Regions from separate parts of the Paenibacillus sp. PvR098 genome, predicted to be linked through region 2. Evidence: riboswitches for the same ligand, from Rfam matches in the RefSeq annotation. Region 2 holds a riboswitch; each other region holds the start of a gene.

Region 1 (4,282 bases), 2.2 Mb from region 2:
ACACAAGTCCAACCTGCTGCCGGAGCTTTTGGAGGTCACTCGGACGATAGGACATAGGAGAACCCTTCCAGCTCATCTCTCCGGCGGCAGGGCGGTGAATGCCGATCGCATGCAGGAACATGGTGGATTTGCCGGACCCGTTATGGCCGCAAATCGCGGTTTTCTTGCCTGCAGGCAAGCTCATCGTCAATCCTTGAAGCGCCTCATCCCCAGTTCCGGGGTAGCTGTAGCGTACATCGTGAGCCTCCATTAACGATTTCATATCATATCCCTCCAGCGAAGCCCCAGCTCGAATAGCAATAATAAGGTCACTCCGATACGGCTTTCCCATACATAACGCAAGGGCACGGGGCCCGCTTGATAAGGAGCCAGTTGAATATCTTGCGTAAATCCTCTTGCTATCAGACCATGCGATAGACTCTTAGACCGCTGCATCGTCTTGCCGAACAACCGGACGATCAGGATAGCCGTATCCTTCAGCCTGCGATCGAAGCCGGTCTGACCGCCGCGAGCCCTTTGAGCCGTATACATCTGCTGAGCCGTATCCGAGAGCACGAAGAGAAAGCGGTACATGATCAGCATCAATTCCAGCACCAACGACGGCACACGCAGTTTTTTCATCACCTGAAACAGATCGGACATTGAAGTGGTCAGCATGAGAAAGGTAATACAGGATAAACAAGCGATGATCCGGATGAGCAGGCCGAACGCTTGGTACATGCCTGCTTCCGTTACATAAGCCGTCCACTGTGCAAAGGTAAAGAGGGTGATCCCATTGGTGAGGGCCGTTACGGAATCGGTAGCTGAAAACTCGATGACAAGCGCCGGAAGACTGGCTGCATAGAAGAGGCAGGACGCCCCGATGAGCAGGCTGTACACTTTGACGGGGACCTGGGCATATTGGGTAGCCCATAGGAACATCCAGCCCATGATCAGGAGCTGAATGACGGGATGAGCTAAGTAAGACAGCACCAACAGAGAGGCTGCGAATCCGCTTTTCCACATCGGAGAAACGGACCGCAGCTTGTTCGTATAAGAGAGCGTATCGATCAGCTTAATCATAACGTTTTGGATTTGGAGGCTCTGCCCTTGAACCATCCGAACGCATAGCCGATGAAACCTGCGCCGATAGCAGCTTGCAGGGCAAACAGCATGCTTTCGGTTTCACCCGGAGGCTCCATCAGCGGGGAAAACCAGGGCTCATAAGCAGGCTGAATCTCGGTGATCATTTCTTCCGCAGCGCCGTCAGCTCCGCCAAATTCGCCGTTCACGAACAGGAGGGGAAGAACGGCCAATAATACAACGATGATCAAGATGAGAACGCTCATTTTACGGGTTATCATGGTGGTTAAGCCCCCTTCATTTTACTCTGCAGCAGTGACATTTCCTCAGAGCTGTTGGATTTCAGCCAGTTCCAGATCAGTACGGTGAGCAGTCCTTCGCTGATGGCCAAAGGGACTTGGGTAATCGCAAAGATACCTCCGAATTTAGCGAGCGAAGCGAGGAAGCCGCCGCTCTCTGCGGGAAATGCCAAAGATAATTGAATCGAGGTGACGACATAGGTAGACAGGTTAGCCAGCGCAGCCGCCGTAAAGATGGATAGCGTTTGTTTCCCTGTGGATCTCATCATCCCCCTGTATGCCGCATAACCGATCATGGGACCGGCGACAGCCATAGAGAACGCGTTGGCTCCAAGGGTGGTCAGACCGCCATGAGCAAGCAGCAAAGCTTGAAACAACAAGACAATGGATCCGAGCACGCTCATGGGCAGCGGACCGAACATGATGGCGCCAAGGCCCGTCCCGGTAGGATGCGAGCTGCTTCCTGTCACGGACGGAATTTTGAGTGCCGACAGGACGAGGATGAAGGCGCCAGCCACACCCAGCATGATTTTGAGTTCCGGCGTTTCCCTCGTAATTTTAATCAAGGCCCGGAGCCCGAGAATAAAGAACGGCACAAACACAGCCCACCAGAAGATCGCCCATCCCAGCGGAAGAAAGCCCTCCATAATATGCATGGCATAAGCGGATTGAGGTTCATTGACAGTCAGGTACAACGTAAATCCCAGGACTAATAGAAGCGTGCTTATTGCTTTTTTAGAGATCATACTTTACATATCCTCCTGTGTACGTAGTTATAGAACTCAAAAAACCAATCCTATTGGATTGGTCAGGGGTACGCATGAATAGACGACAAGATCCGTTAGCGGTGATCATCGTTTCATTATTCGTACACCATTCCTTTCCTCGAAGGCATTCGGGTGCGTAGATTAGGTAGGTCTCCTGGCTCTTGGATCGTTGTGTTCTCCCGTCTTCCCCAATGAATCATCGAGTGACATGCTGAGAGAAACTCCCCAAATACAGTGGCGGGACCGCTCGGGATTTGCACCCGATTCCCTGTTACCCTTTGCTAGTACAAAGGCACCTGATCTACTATGTATGTAATTCGTTTGTGGTAATTCATGCATATATGTATTCGCTATCAATCGTCAAATTCCTCTAAGTAACACGAATTTATTGAAATATAACACGAACGATAGGGTTTTGTCTATCTAAATCCTCCATCGGAATGCAAGATTTGGCCTGTAATCCACTGGGCATCATCCGTTGCTAGAAAAGTGATAAGCCGAGCCGCATCACGAGGCAATCCAACTCTCCCCAAAGGGGAGTGGCCTGCTAGCTCCTGCTGCAAATCCGGTGTCATCCAGCCTGTGTCGGTCGGTCCCGGATTTACAGCATTTACCGTGATCCCCTTGGACCCGACCTCTGCAGCAAATGTTCTTGTAAAGGCGTCTATAGCGCCTTTCGTCGTAGCATAAGAGATTTCGCCAACCATAGGACCCAAGGATTGACCGGAGGTCATGCTTATGATTCTGCCACCTGTGCCTTGACTAAACCTTCTTGCAAATTCGACGCTTAACATAGCTACGGCCCTAATGTTGATCGCATAGTGAGCATCTAACGATTCAGCAGTCATTGTATTCCAATCATCGTTTACAGAATAGCAAGCGTTATTCACCAGGATCGACGGCTTTCCCAGCTTTTCCTCAACTGTTTTTAGAATAAAAGGGATATTGTTTACATCGGAAAGATCAGCCATGATATGCTCACATTGTACGCCAAGCTGCACAATCTCATTACTAAGCTGGTCTTGTTCCTCGACATTACCGCCCCATGGCATGGTTTCATCGTAGTTAACCCAGTAGGTGAAGAAAATATCTGCTCCCTCGCTAGCCAGCGCTTTACATATTGCGGCACCTATTCCCGCGCTGCGGCTTGCTCCAGTTACGATGGCAATTCTGCCTTGTAATTTACGGGTGTTCATCGGATTCATCTCGTTTACACTTCCGTTTCCTAATAAAATATAAACTGCTGAAATGCTATGTTCTGGGTCTTTTCTTTTTCCACCACAAGAAGACGATGCCAATGAGTACCAACATAACTACGAGAGCTAGGGTGAAGCCTGAACCAGTGCTTGTCTGCACCATTGGAATCGGTTCTCCAAGTTGGTCTTCGTTAAATCCGGTGGCCAATCCCGTATTCCCGCAAAGCCTCGGCCGCAGTTTCCCGTCCTCCATCCCGGCAAACACAACGTACTCGTCTCCTGTCTTAAATTCCGTCCAACCGTTCTGGTTTAAGGTAAGCTTACCGCTTGGGTCACCCTTCCAAGCCTTAGCGACTTCAAAATGAAGTTTATCTCTGTTTTGCGAAACTACGGTTCCTTTAAACACCATTTGGGAAAATTCCATTTCTTCTTGGGGAGCGCGCGGCGGAGCACAAGACAGGGCAAATGCCGATTGCGAAGTAATAAAACTGAAGCATAAGAGGATTATCAAGATGAGACTTGCTTTTTTCATACGATCAACCCCAGACCTATGAATTGGTTAGCTTACCTTATAACGTAACGCTGAGGGTGAATGTTGCACAAGAGAAAAGCCGCTTAAACCCTGTTTACTTCAACATACAGGTACTAGAAGAAAATAGTACTATTTCAACATGTGAAAACCCTTTAAAATATTTATAAGGAAGAAAATGTTAGGGATGATCTTATGATGGTAATGACGGATCGTATAACGATGTTAAAAAAGCATGAAAATGATTGCTACAGCATCTGTCTGTATTTATTACAAAGTGAGAAGCTGGCTTGCGAAGCAGCAAAAAAAGCACTTTATAATTTGAGTATATGCGATTCATTTTTTGCTGCCAATCCCCAAACCGTGAGTGAACTGCTGCGTAAGGAATCGATGAGATCAGCCCTCCAAATGAAGAAGGAGCAATCCGAT
Region 2 (4,282 bases):
CGTTTCCAATAAGCTTTCCCCGATTGATCGGGTGCTGTCGACGAAGACGCATTTTATATTGAAAAAGTACAAGCAGGACGGAATTACCTTCGAGGACCATGAAGATGACCGCCGTCTCTTGATCTCGCCATAAAGGACGCTGAGAAGATGATAGAGCATAAACAGGACCAGCAGCAACCACTGCAGACGAAGTCGATGAGCGGCTACCTGGCTCCGCTCGTGCGCGAAATTCCGCCATCAGGCATCCGTAAGTTTTTTGATCTTGTGAGCGGCAGCAAGGATATTATATCCCTTGGTGTGGGGGAACCTGACTTTAGCACACCTTGGCATGTTAGAGAAGCGTGCGTCTATTCGCTAGAACGCGGGAATACCAAGTATACACCGAACTCCGGTCTGCCCGAGCTGCGGGAAGCCATTGCCGAATACTTATACGAATCGTTTCATGTGCCTTACGAGCCTTCAGACGAGGTGCTTGTTACGGTAGGGGGAAGCGAAGCGATCGATTTGGCGCTGCGCGCTTTGGTTACTCAGGGAGACGAGATTCTTATACCGGAGCCTTGTTACATTTCTTACAGCCCGATTACTCGAATCGGCGGCGGTATACCCGTCGGTATTGAGACATTCGCCAAAGACGGGTTCAAGCTGACAGCGGAAGCGCTCAAAGCGGTGCTCACACCTCGTTCGAAAGTGCTTATTTTATGTTATCCGAGCAATCCTACCGGGGGCATCATGACCTATGAGGATTGGCTGCCTATTGCCAAAATCGTAGAGGAGAACGATTTGATCGTCATTTCCGACGAGATTTATGCCGAATTGACCTATGATCAAAAACACGTCAGCTTCGCTTCGATGCCGGGCATGCGCGACCGTACGATCCTTGTGAGCGGTTTTTCCAAGGCGTTTGCAATGACCGGTTGGCGGATGGGGTATGCCTGCGGGCACCGGGATCTCATCTCGGCCATGCTTAAAATTCACCAGTACACGGTCATGTGTGCTCCGTCCATGGGACAAGTTGCTGCGCTGGAAGCGCTGAAACACGGTCTGGAGGAAAAGGACCGGATGGTAGAGTCATACAACCAGCGTCGTCGCTTGGTCGTTCAGGGCTTCCGGGAAATCGGACTGCAGTGCCATGAGCCTCAGGGAGCGTTCTATGCATTCCCCTCCATTCAGGCTACGGGGCTTAGCTCAGAGGAATTTGCTGAGAGACTGATTCTTGAGGCAAAGGTCGCAGCCGTGCCAGGCAATGTGTTCGGGTTAGGTGGAGAAGGGTTTGTCCGCTGTTCCTACGCTACATCGGTCAATCAATTAATCGAGGCCATAGATAGAATAGGAAATTTCATCAAAAAACTGTAAATTCGACAAAATTAGCCATTTTCAAGCTCCCTATAAAATGTTATCTTAGATTTATGGAAGATTCATATGTTCATTCATATGAATCTTCTTCTTTATAGGTCTAAAGATATGAGACGGGAGGGATGAAGAATGGCTTTTCCAGAATATCAGCTTCGGCAAAACTTGAGTATCGGTTGGATTCGTGAGAATGATCATAAGGCCAAGTGGATTTTTGGAACAAGAAAACGAGCTTCGTCTGCCTTATCTTTAGAAGATGACATTTATCACCTTCGACGTGAACTCGAGAGTCTTGTGCAAAGTGGAAACGACCTGACATCGCCGCAGGTGGTAAAAATCAGTATGGAGCTTGATCTTAAGATTAATGAATATATGAATCTGCATCGAAGAAGTCGGTCTTGATCGGCTTCTTTTTTGTTCCTTATCGTGCTTTAATAGCTCTTAAAAGCTTTGAAAGCTGAGGTCTTTTATGTTAACATCATAAAGAATAAGCTGGAGAGACGGTAGGAATAGCCTTACATGCAAGTCATGCCAGCGAACAACAATATAGCGATTCAGGTGCCTGCACGGTAAGATTGCCGCTTGCGGGTTAAAAGGGAAGCCGGTGCGAATCCGGCGCGGTCCCGCCACTGTATACGGGTAATGCTCTTTATCAAGTCACTGTCTTCATCTTAATGAGACGGGAAGGCGAAGAGCTCTTGAATAAGCAGCCCGTAAGTCAGGAAACCTGCCTGAATCTGCATTCGATGCGGCCTTTCGAGGAGAAGGAGCAGATCACGCAGCCTGCCGGCAGCATATCGACCTTGATGTCGACTGGTGCTGCGCAGTATTGTCAGTGTGTGCCCTCTGCTTTGGATACAATCCGAAAAGCAGAGGTCTTTTTGTTTGTAAAGATGTTGAGGAGAGATGAACATATGTACCAGGGTAAGACGAATCGTATAAAAAAGCGGCTGGTGGCAGCCATCCTGAGCTTGGCTTTGGCAGGAGGGTTGGCAGGATGCGGAAGCACTGCGTCAACCCCGGGGCAGGGTCAGCAGGCAGATGCGCCCAAGGCGGGTGGTACTAAGCAGGAAGAGGCGTCCACATCGGTGAAACGGACGACATATCCGCTCACGATCAAAGATGTTACGGGAAAAGAGTTTGTATTTGATAAAGCACCGGAGCGAATCGTCTCCACTTCACCGAGCGAAACGGAAACGCTGTTTGCTTTGGGGCTTGGGGATCGGGTGGTTGGTGTATCGGATTTCTGCAACTACCCTGCGGAAGCGGCCTCAAAGCCCAAGGTCGGGAGCATCATGAAGCCGAACGAGGAGGCGTTGATTGCAGCGAACGCCGATGTGGTCATGACGGGCGTATCCATGAATATGGCCGTAGTGGAGCAGCTTCGCGGATTGAAAGTGAATCTGTTTAAAGTGGAGCCGAAAACGGTGGACGATGTAATGGACAACATTCTGCTGATGGGGCAAATCTTCGACCGGCAGGAGCAGGCGACAAAGCTGGTCGATTCAATGAAAGCCGAACGTCAAGCCGTACTGGATGCGGTGAAGGTGCTGGAGCCGGAGCAGAAGAAAAAGGTGTTTGTCGAGTTTTCCCCGGGCTGGACGGTCGGTAAGGGCGAGTATATTGACGAACTGATCGGTTTGGCCGGCGCTGTCAATGTGGCCGGCGGTGAGAAAGGCTACGTGAAGATCAGCGAGGAAAAGGTGATAGCGGACAATCCTCAGATCATTATTTATCCGATGGGGATCATTGATGATAAGTCCCAAAAGCCCATGGATCAACTGATTCGCGAGCGCAGCGGCTGGGAGCAGATCGATGCGGTGAAGTTGAATCAACTGGTTGGGTTGGACAAGGATATCATGAGTCGTCCGGGTCCGAGAATAACTCAAGCTTTGACGGAAGTAGCTAAAGGAATTTACCCGGAACTGGTGAAATAAGATGAAGCGAAAGCTGTGGATTTGGGGCGGAGCCGCTTTGGCAATGCTTTTACTTGCTGCCTCCTTAGCCCTGTCGATCGGTACAGTGCGCATCCCGCTAGGTCACGTGTGGGGGATCATGCTGCATCAGTTGCCTTGGGTCGGCGACCGTATCCAAGCCGATTGGAGCGCGGCTTCTGAGCAAATCGTATGGAAGGTCAGGCTTCCGAGGGTAGCATTGGGTATTCTGGTTGGAGCTGCTCTGGGATTGGCCGGTGCAGCCTTTCAGGGCGTACTCCGTAACCCTCTTGCCGATCCTTATACGCTCGGCGTTTCTTCTGGGGCATCGGTGGGCGCATCGTTTTTGATTTTGTTCGGACTACAGTATACCCTCTTCGGAGAGTGGACGGTACCGGCGGTAGCGTTCATGACCGGAGTACTATCGCTCTGTACGGTACTCTTGCTGGCACGGACGGACGGCAAGCTGCGCAAAGAAACCGTCATTCTTGCCGGTGTAGTGATGCAGGCTTTCTTGGGTGCCTTCGTTTCGTTGATGGTGGCCATGTCGGATCAGGTGATCAATGAGATTATCTTCTGGCTAATGGGTAGCCTGGCGCTGCGCGGATGGACTTATTCCATGGTACTGCTGCCGTATTTGGCTGCCGGCTCCTTGGTGCTCCTAAGCTTAGGCCGGGCAATGAATTTGTTCGCGCTCGGGGAGCGGCAGGCGGCGCATCTCGGAATCCATGTCGAGCGGACGAAGCTGATCGTATTGGTGGCCGCTACTTTAATCACGGCTGCGGCGGTATCCGTATCGGGTGTTATTGCGTTTGTCGGTCTGCTGGTGCCGCATTTGCTTCGGCTTATGGTCGGTCCGGATTACCGCTTGCTGCTCCCGATGTCTTTGATCGGAGGCGCGATCTACGTGCTGCTTGCCGATACGCTGGCCCGAACGCTGCTCAGTCCGACGGAAATTCCGCTCGGAGTCGTCACGGCGTTTATGGGAGCGCCTTTTT
Region 3 (4,282 bases), 2.8 Mb from region 2:
CTACATGATTATTCCGCACCAAATGCGGAGGTTGTTATAATCACTGATGTCATGGGTTATTCCCTTTCTATTCTATGTAACACATTGGTATACGGAACCGGTTCCATAGAAGTCCAAAAATAAACTCTCTTTTGAGAACTAGCAAGAGAACTTGCTGGATGTACGACAACCGTAATCGTTTCAAAGCACCAGTTGCCGTCACCGTTAAAAATAAGCCTGATTTCTCAGGCTTCACTTTAACTCCGTTTCCCGAGTTTCGATTCGTACCATCCCTCGTTTCCCTAATCCCGTCCTGATTGCGATCTTCAAATCCCAGGCTGTCCAATATGCCATTGGCCTTCTCCAAATGATAATCATACGCCCTGACATTGGGGTTATACCATGGTGATCCAGGTGGGATGACCCCTGCATTTCCAACCGCTCCATTACCGCCGAGCACTTTTTCGGCAATCGCAGCCCGGTCAAGAGCATAGGTTATCGCGTGCCGCAAATCTTTAAGACCCAATAGAGGATGATCCAGATTAAATACCATACGGACGATACTTCCATGAGGATTGCTTTCCATGACTTGATAGCCTGCTTTTTTCAGCTCCTGAACATCTTTGTAATTGTTGGACAAGACGGCATCGATATCCTTATTTTTTAGCGATAATACCGTGTTGTTGGCAGTGATAAAGGAAATTTCCTCAACAACGGGCTTTCCTTTAAAATAGTCTGCATTAGCCGTGAATAGATGCTGCCCGGACTCTTGATTATAGCTCTTGAGAATATAAGGACCGGTTCCAACAGCAGCTCCTTCTCCGCGGAAGGATTTGGGGTCTTTAACGTTAGCCCAAATGTATTCAGGAATAATAGGGATCACTCCCATGACTTCTTCCACAAATGGTGAAAAAAGCTTATTTAGATGAAAGACTACGGTCGTGTTATTTTTAACTTCGACATCGTCTATCATACTGGTATCTCCCCAAGCGAAACCATGCTGAGAAAGATATGCAAACGTAAATTTAACGTCAGAAGCTGTGAGTTCCTTCCCATCCTGCCATTTGACACCTTCTCTCAAATGAACGGTGTAAGTCCTTCCGTTATCGGAAGTCTCCCAACTCTGAGCCAACCATGGAATAATACCCTGTTGATCCTTCCAGGTTAACGTATCATAAAGATAACTGACTCGAAGGTACCCAGCTGGTCCTCTGGAACTAAAGGCAAAGGGGGATGGGAACCCGGCATCGCTCGTCCAGGCAAGTCTCAGCTTTTGGGGATCTCCATTCCGTTGAACTTCCTTATTCGATTCGGAATCCTGCTGAGAGTTACATCCAACTAGTAAAACCGCAAAGAATACATAAAGCAGAAAATAAACGGCACGGTTCATGTTCCTTCTCCTTAATTTGGTACATGAAGTCTCGACTCGACAAATTCTTCCGGACAAATACCAACTTACAGCCATGTCGTTTTGTCTTGGAATGCCGTACGTTTCGTTTCCACACTGTCAGCAGAAGGATAGCCGACGAATACGGCCCCGACAATTTTCTTGTTCTCCGGGGAGCCGATCAGCTTGTACAATCGTTCGTCTCTGGAAAGACCTATGCCTCTTGTCCGCCATACTAGGCCCAGCCCCAGCTCCTGCGCAGTCAGCCACATGGAATGTATCGCGCAAGCAACGGCATATTCATTATCCTCGGAGGACGCTTCATCGCCCGGAATGACATCCGAGGTGGCTACAATGACAAGCGGCGTTGCTTCCAGCACCGCGATCGATTCCTTCACCAAATGCGGCTTCGTTGGAAACCGCTCCTCCAGAAAATCCCGGGCGATCTGTTCATATCGCGCCTTCGCTTCCCCGCGGATTACATAAAAATGCCACGGTTCACGCAAACGATCGTTGGGCGCCCAGGTGGCCGCTTCCAGCAGCGCGTTGATTTTCTCCGTTTCTACTTCTTTCGGCTCATAGCTTCTTACCGCTCTGCGGCTTCTTAATGCTTTCGTGATGGACATTGTTCATATCTCCTTTTGATAGAAAATAAAAAAAGCATTTCCAACATTGAGAATGTTAGAAATGCCTGGATATAACTCTAATAAGGCAGGCGCTTTCCAAAGAAACTGAACCACCTACATAAAAAGAACATCCGATCTCTAACACTCCCTAATTCCGCGTAGGGCTGCAGTGTTGTTAAAATAGGCAGGTCTCCTGACTAAGGATATATCTTTCAGACCTTCCCGGGCTATATTCCAGTGGTTGTTCTGAAAGGATCAGCTTGAGTTGCTGAAATCCATATACAGTGGCGGGACCGTGTCGGAATGAAACCGAACTTCCCTTTTAAGTGATAGAAGCGTTCTTCTCACACCTATTTTCTATTGATATGAAGTTGAGTTGTATCCAACCTACCCTTTTTACTGAATACTTCCTTTAGCTTAGTTGCGAAACTTGCAATTGTCAACGCATATAAAGACAATTACCCAAATACTACCATCCGTCCTTGATCAAACCGGATATTTCTTAAATTTCCACATTGAAATCTCGATCCGCCATAACTTGAACAACAAAATCTATTAACTGAGAATCTCTGCATATCATAAACCGCCGCGGTGTGCTGCTTCATAAATTCATGCGTTCCTCGGGTTCAAGACCAGCTGCCAAAACATCGATTATTCCGCCGTATCGACATCAATGATATCTAATACAAAGATAAAGATAGGAATTCCCACGATCAAGCCCCATATGCCCAGGTAATGCTCTGAGAAAATGAGAATAACAAACGTATAGAACATAGGAAGATTCACTTTAGAAGACATCAGTTTCGGATTTAAGAAATAACCCTCCAGGAAGTGAAGCACAGCGATTATGGATAGCACATAGATCACCATCAGATGTCCGCCTATTGTATACCCGATGATACATAAAGGAATTAATGAAATTAAAAAACCCACTACGGGAACTAAACTAAGCAGGAAAATCATAATGGTTAGAGCAAACAGGTAAGGAAAGCCTAGAATCCATAGTCCGATAATCGTAAATACAGTATTGCATAGAGCAATAAGCATTTGAGCTTCAATGACTTTCCCGAAAGACAGAATGAATTTCTTACCAAAATACTCGAACTCTTCATAAAGCCAAGAAAGCTTGCTTCTTTTTAACCTGGAAGTAAATGCAATAATTCTATTTTTCTCAAGAATAAAGACAAAGCTCAGAACGATCGCCAAAACGAATGTTGTTCCCCAATTACTTATTCTAAGAATGTATTCAAAGCCTTGTTTTACGTAAGATTGCAAATTCAAGTCTTTCAAGGTTCTGTACACATATTGGGATAGTTCATCTTGGGGGACTGGCATATTCGTTAATCCGACCAGAATATCTTTTAATTGTTTGATTTGCACATAGACCTTCGGCAAGTAATTAATGATTGCGATAACGAATATGGTAACCATAATCAGATATAACAATATAATGATGACCTTACTATTGACAATCACGTATTTACTTAATTTTCTCGTTAGAACTTGCTGAAGACTGTTCATGATGTAGATTAATAAAAAGGTTAACAGAATCAAGTTCAGCATGTCCCTTATACTAAATAGCAAAATACATATAACGATAATGATGAAGAATCGTCTTACCGTTAAATTTAAAAAGAATCGCCTAATATTCTCCACCCATTCATCTCCATTCAAGTCACCCGCCAATTTTCTCTCTACTCTAGTCTACAAGATGAAAATTGGTTAGCGCAATGATAAATACGCAAGCAGGCATCTAGAATTATAAAAATTCTTAATTTGTAATAAAAATAAGCCGAATTTTCATTTTTGATGAAGTTTCTACCTAGCGAGTTATAGGACAATTTACCCTCCACATAAAAGTAAGTAAAAATGTAGGGGGCTTAGCGGGTTCAAATGATTCGGTCCAATCTAGCCTCCTTGTCAGCAGGAACGGCCAGCCTTACCTTCACTTTCATGTTATGTATGTCGTTATTGGGAAGAACCGATCGTAGACCAGGCATTGAATTATGGTGTATGGAATTTTGAACTGCCCTGACGGCTGCCTTTGTCACGTTTTGCCCATGTAGACGAAAATATTTTTACACTTACACATGTGATATTCCAGAATTAATTAGAAAATGGAGCCCGCAAACCCGCGTGGCTCCATTTTTGTTGTTACGCATAAATATGCAAAGACTTTCAGCAACCTAACAGTTTTTTTTCGCTGTATCCTACTCATTTTTGCTCCCCTTTTCTGAGAGAACCAAAAATAAAAAAGCCGCGCAGCGCGCGATATATGTTCTTGTCCCTC

What was found. Region 2 has a riboswitch for cobalamin ahead of JOE45_RS21810 (ABC transporter substrate-binding protein). Riboswitches for the same ligand answer to the same signal wherever they lie in the genome.
Region 1: it holds a riboswitch for cobalamin, as region 2 does, so the genes downstream of both, JOE45_RS10780 (energy-coupling factor ABC transporter permease) here and JOE45_RS21810 (ABC transporter substrate-binding protein) in region 2, are expected to answer to the same signal.
Region 3: it holds a riboswitch for cobalamin, as region 2 does, so the genes downstream of both, JOE45_RS07940 (nitroreductase family protein) here and JOE45_RS21810 (ABC transporter substrate-binding protein) in region 2, are expected to answer to the same signal.

The regions. Positions count from the first base shown of each region.
Region 1 covers NZ_JAFIBU010000001.1:2,151,452-2,155,733, reverse strand. Annotated here, with positions in the region: gene JOE45_RS10795 (energy-coupling factor ABC transporter ATP-binding protein) at 1-262, opposite strand, end outside; gene cbiQ (cobalt ECF transporter T component CbiQ) at 259-1,098, opposite strand; gene JOE45_RS10785 (energy-coupling factor ABC transporter substrate-binding protein) at 1,059-1,343, opposite strand; gene JOE45_RS10780 (energy-coupling factor ABC transporter permease) at 1,349-2,107, opposite strand; cobalamin riboswitch at 2,256-2,443, opposite strand; gene JOE45_RS10775 (SDR family oxidoreductase) at 2,548-3,333, opposite strand; gene JOE45_RS10770 (hypothetical protein) at 3,380-3,856, opposite strand; gene JOE45_RS10765 (hypothetical protein) at 4,049-4,282, shown strand, end outside.
Region 2 covers NZ_JAFIBU010000001.1:4,391,154-4,395,435, forward strand. Annotated here, with positions in the region: gene JOE45_RS21795 (Lrp/AsnC family transcriptional regulator) at 1-133, shown strand, start outside; gene JOE45_RS21800 (aminotransferase class I/II-fold pyridoxal phosphate-dependent enzyme) at 148-1,353, shown strand; gene JOE45_RS21805 (aspartyl-phosphate phosphatase Spo0E family protein) at 1,483-1,752, shown strand; cobalamin riboswitch at 1,890-2,099, shown strand; gene JOE45_RS21810 (ABC transporter substrate-binding protein) at 2,265-3,287, shown strand; gene JOE45_RS21815 (FecCD family ABC transporter permease) at 3,289-4,282, shown strand, end outside.
Region 3 covers NZ_JAFIBU010000001.1:1,593,988-1,598,269, forward strand. Annotated here, with positions in the region: gene JOE45_RS07935 (ABC transporter substrate-binding protein) at 68-1,369, opposite strand; gene JOE45_RS07940 (nitroreductase family protein) at 1,435-1,992, opposite strand; cobalamin riboswitch at 2,159-2,361, opposite strand; gene JOE45_RS07945 (AI-2E family transporter) at 2,644-3,648, opposite strand; partial or broken gene JOE45_RS07950 (Lin0512 family protein) at 3,882-4,058, opposite strand.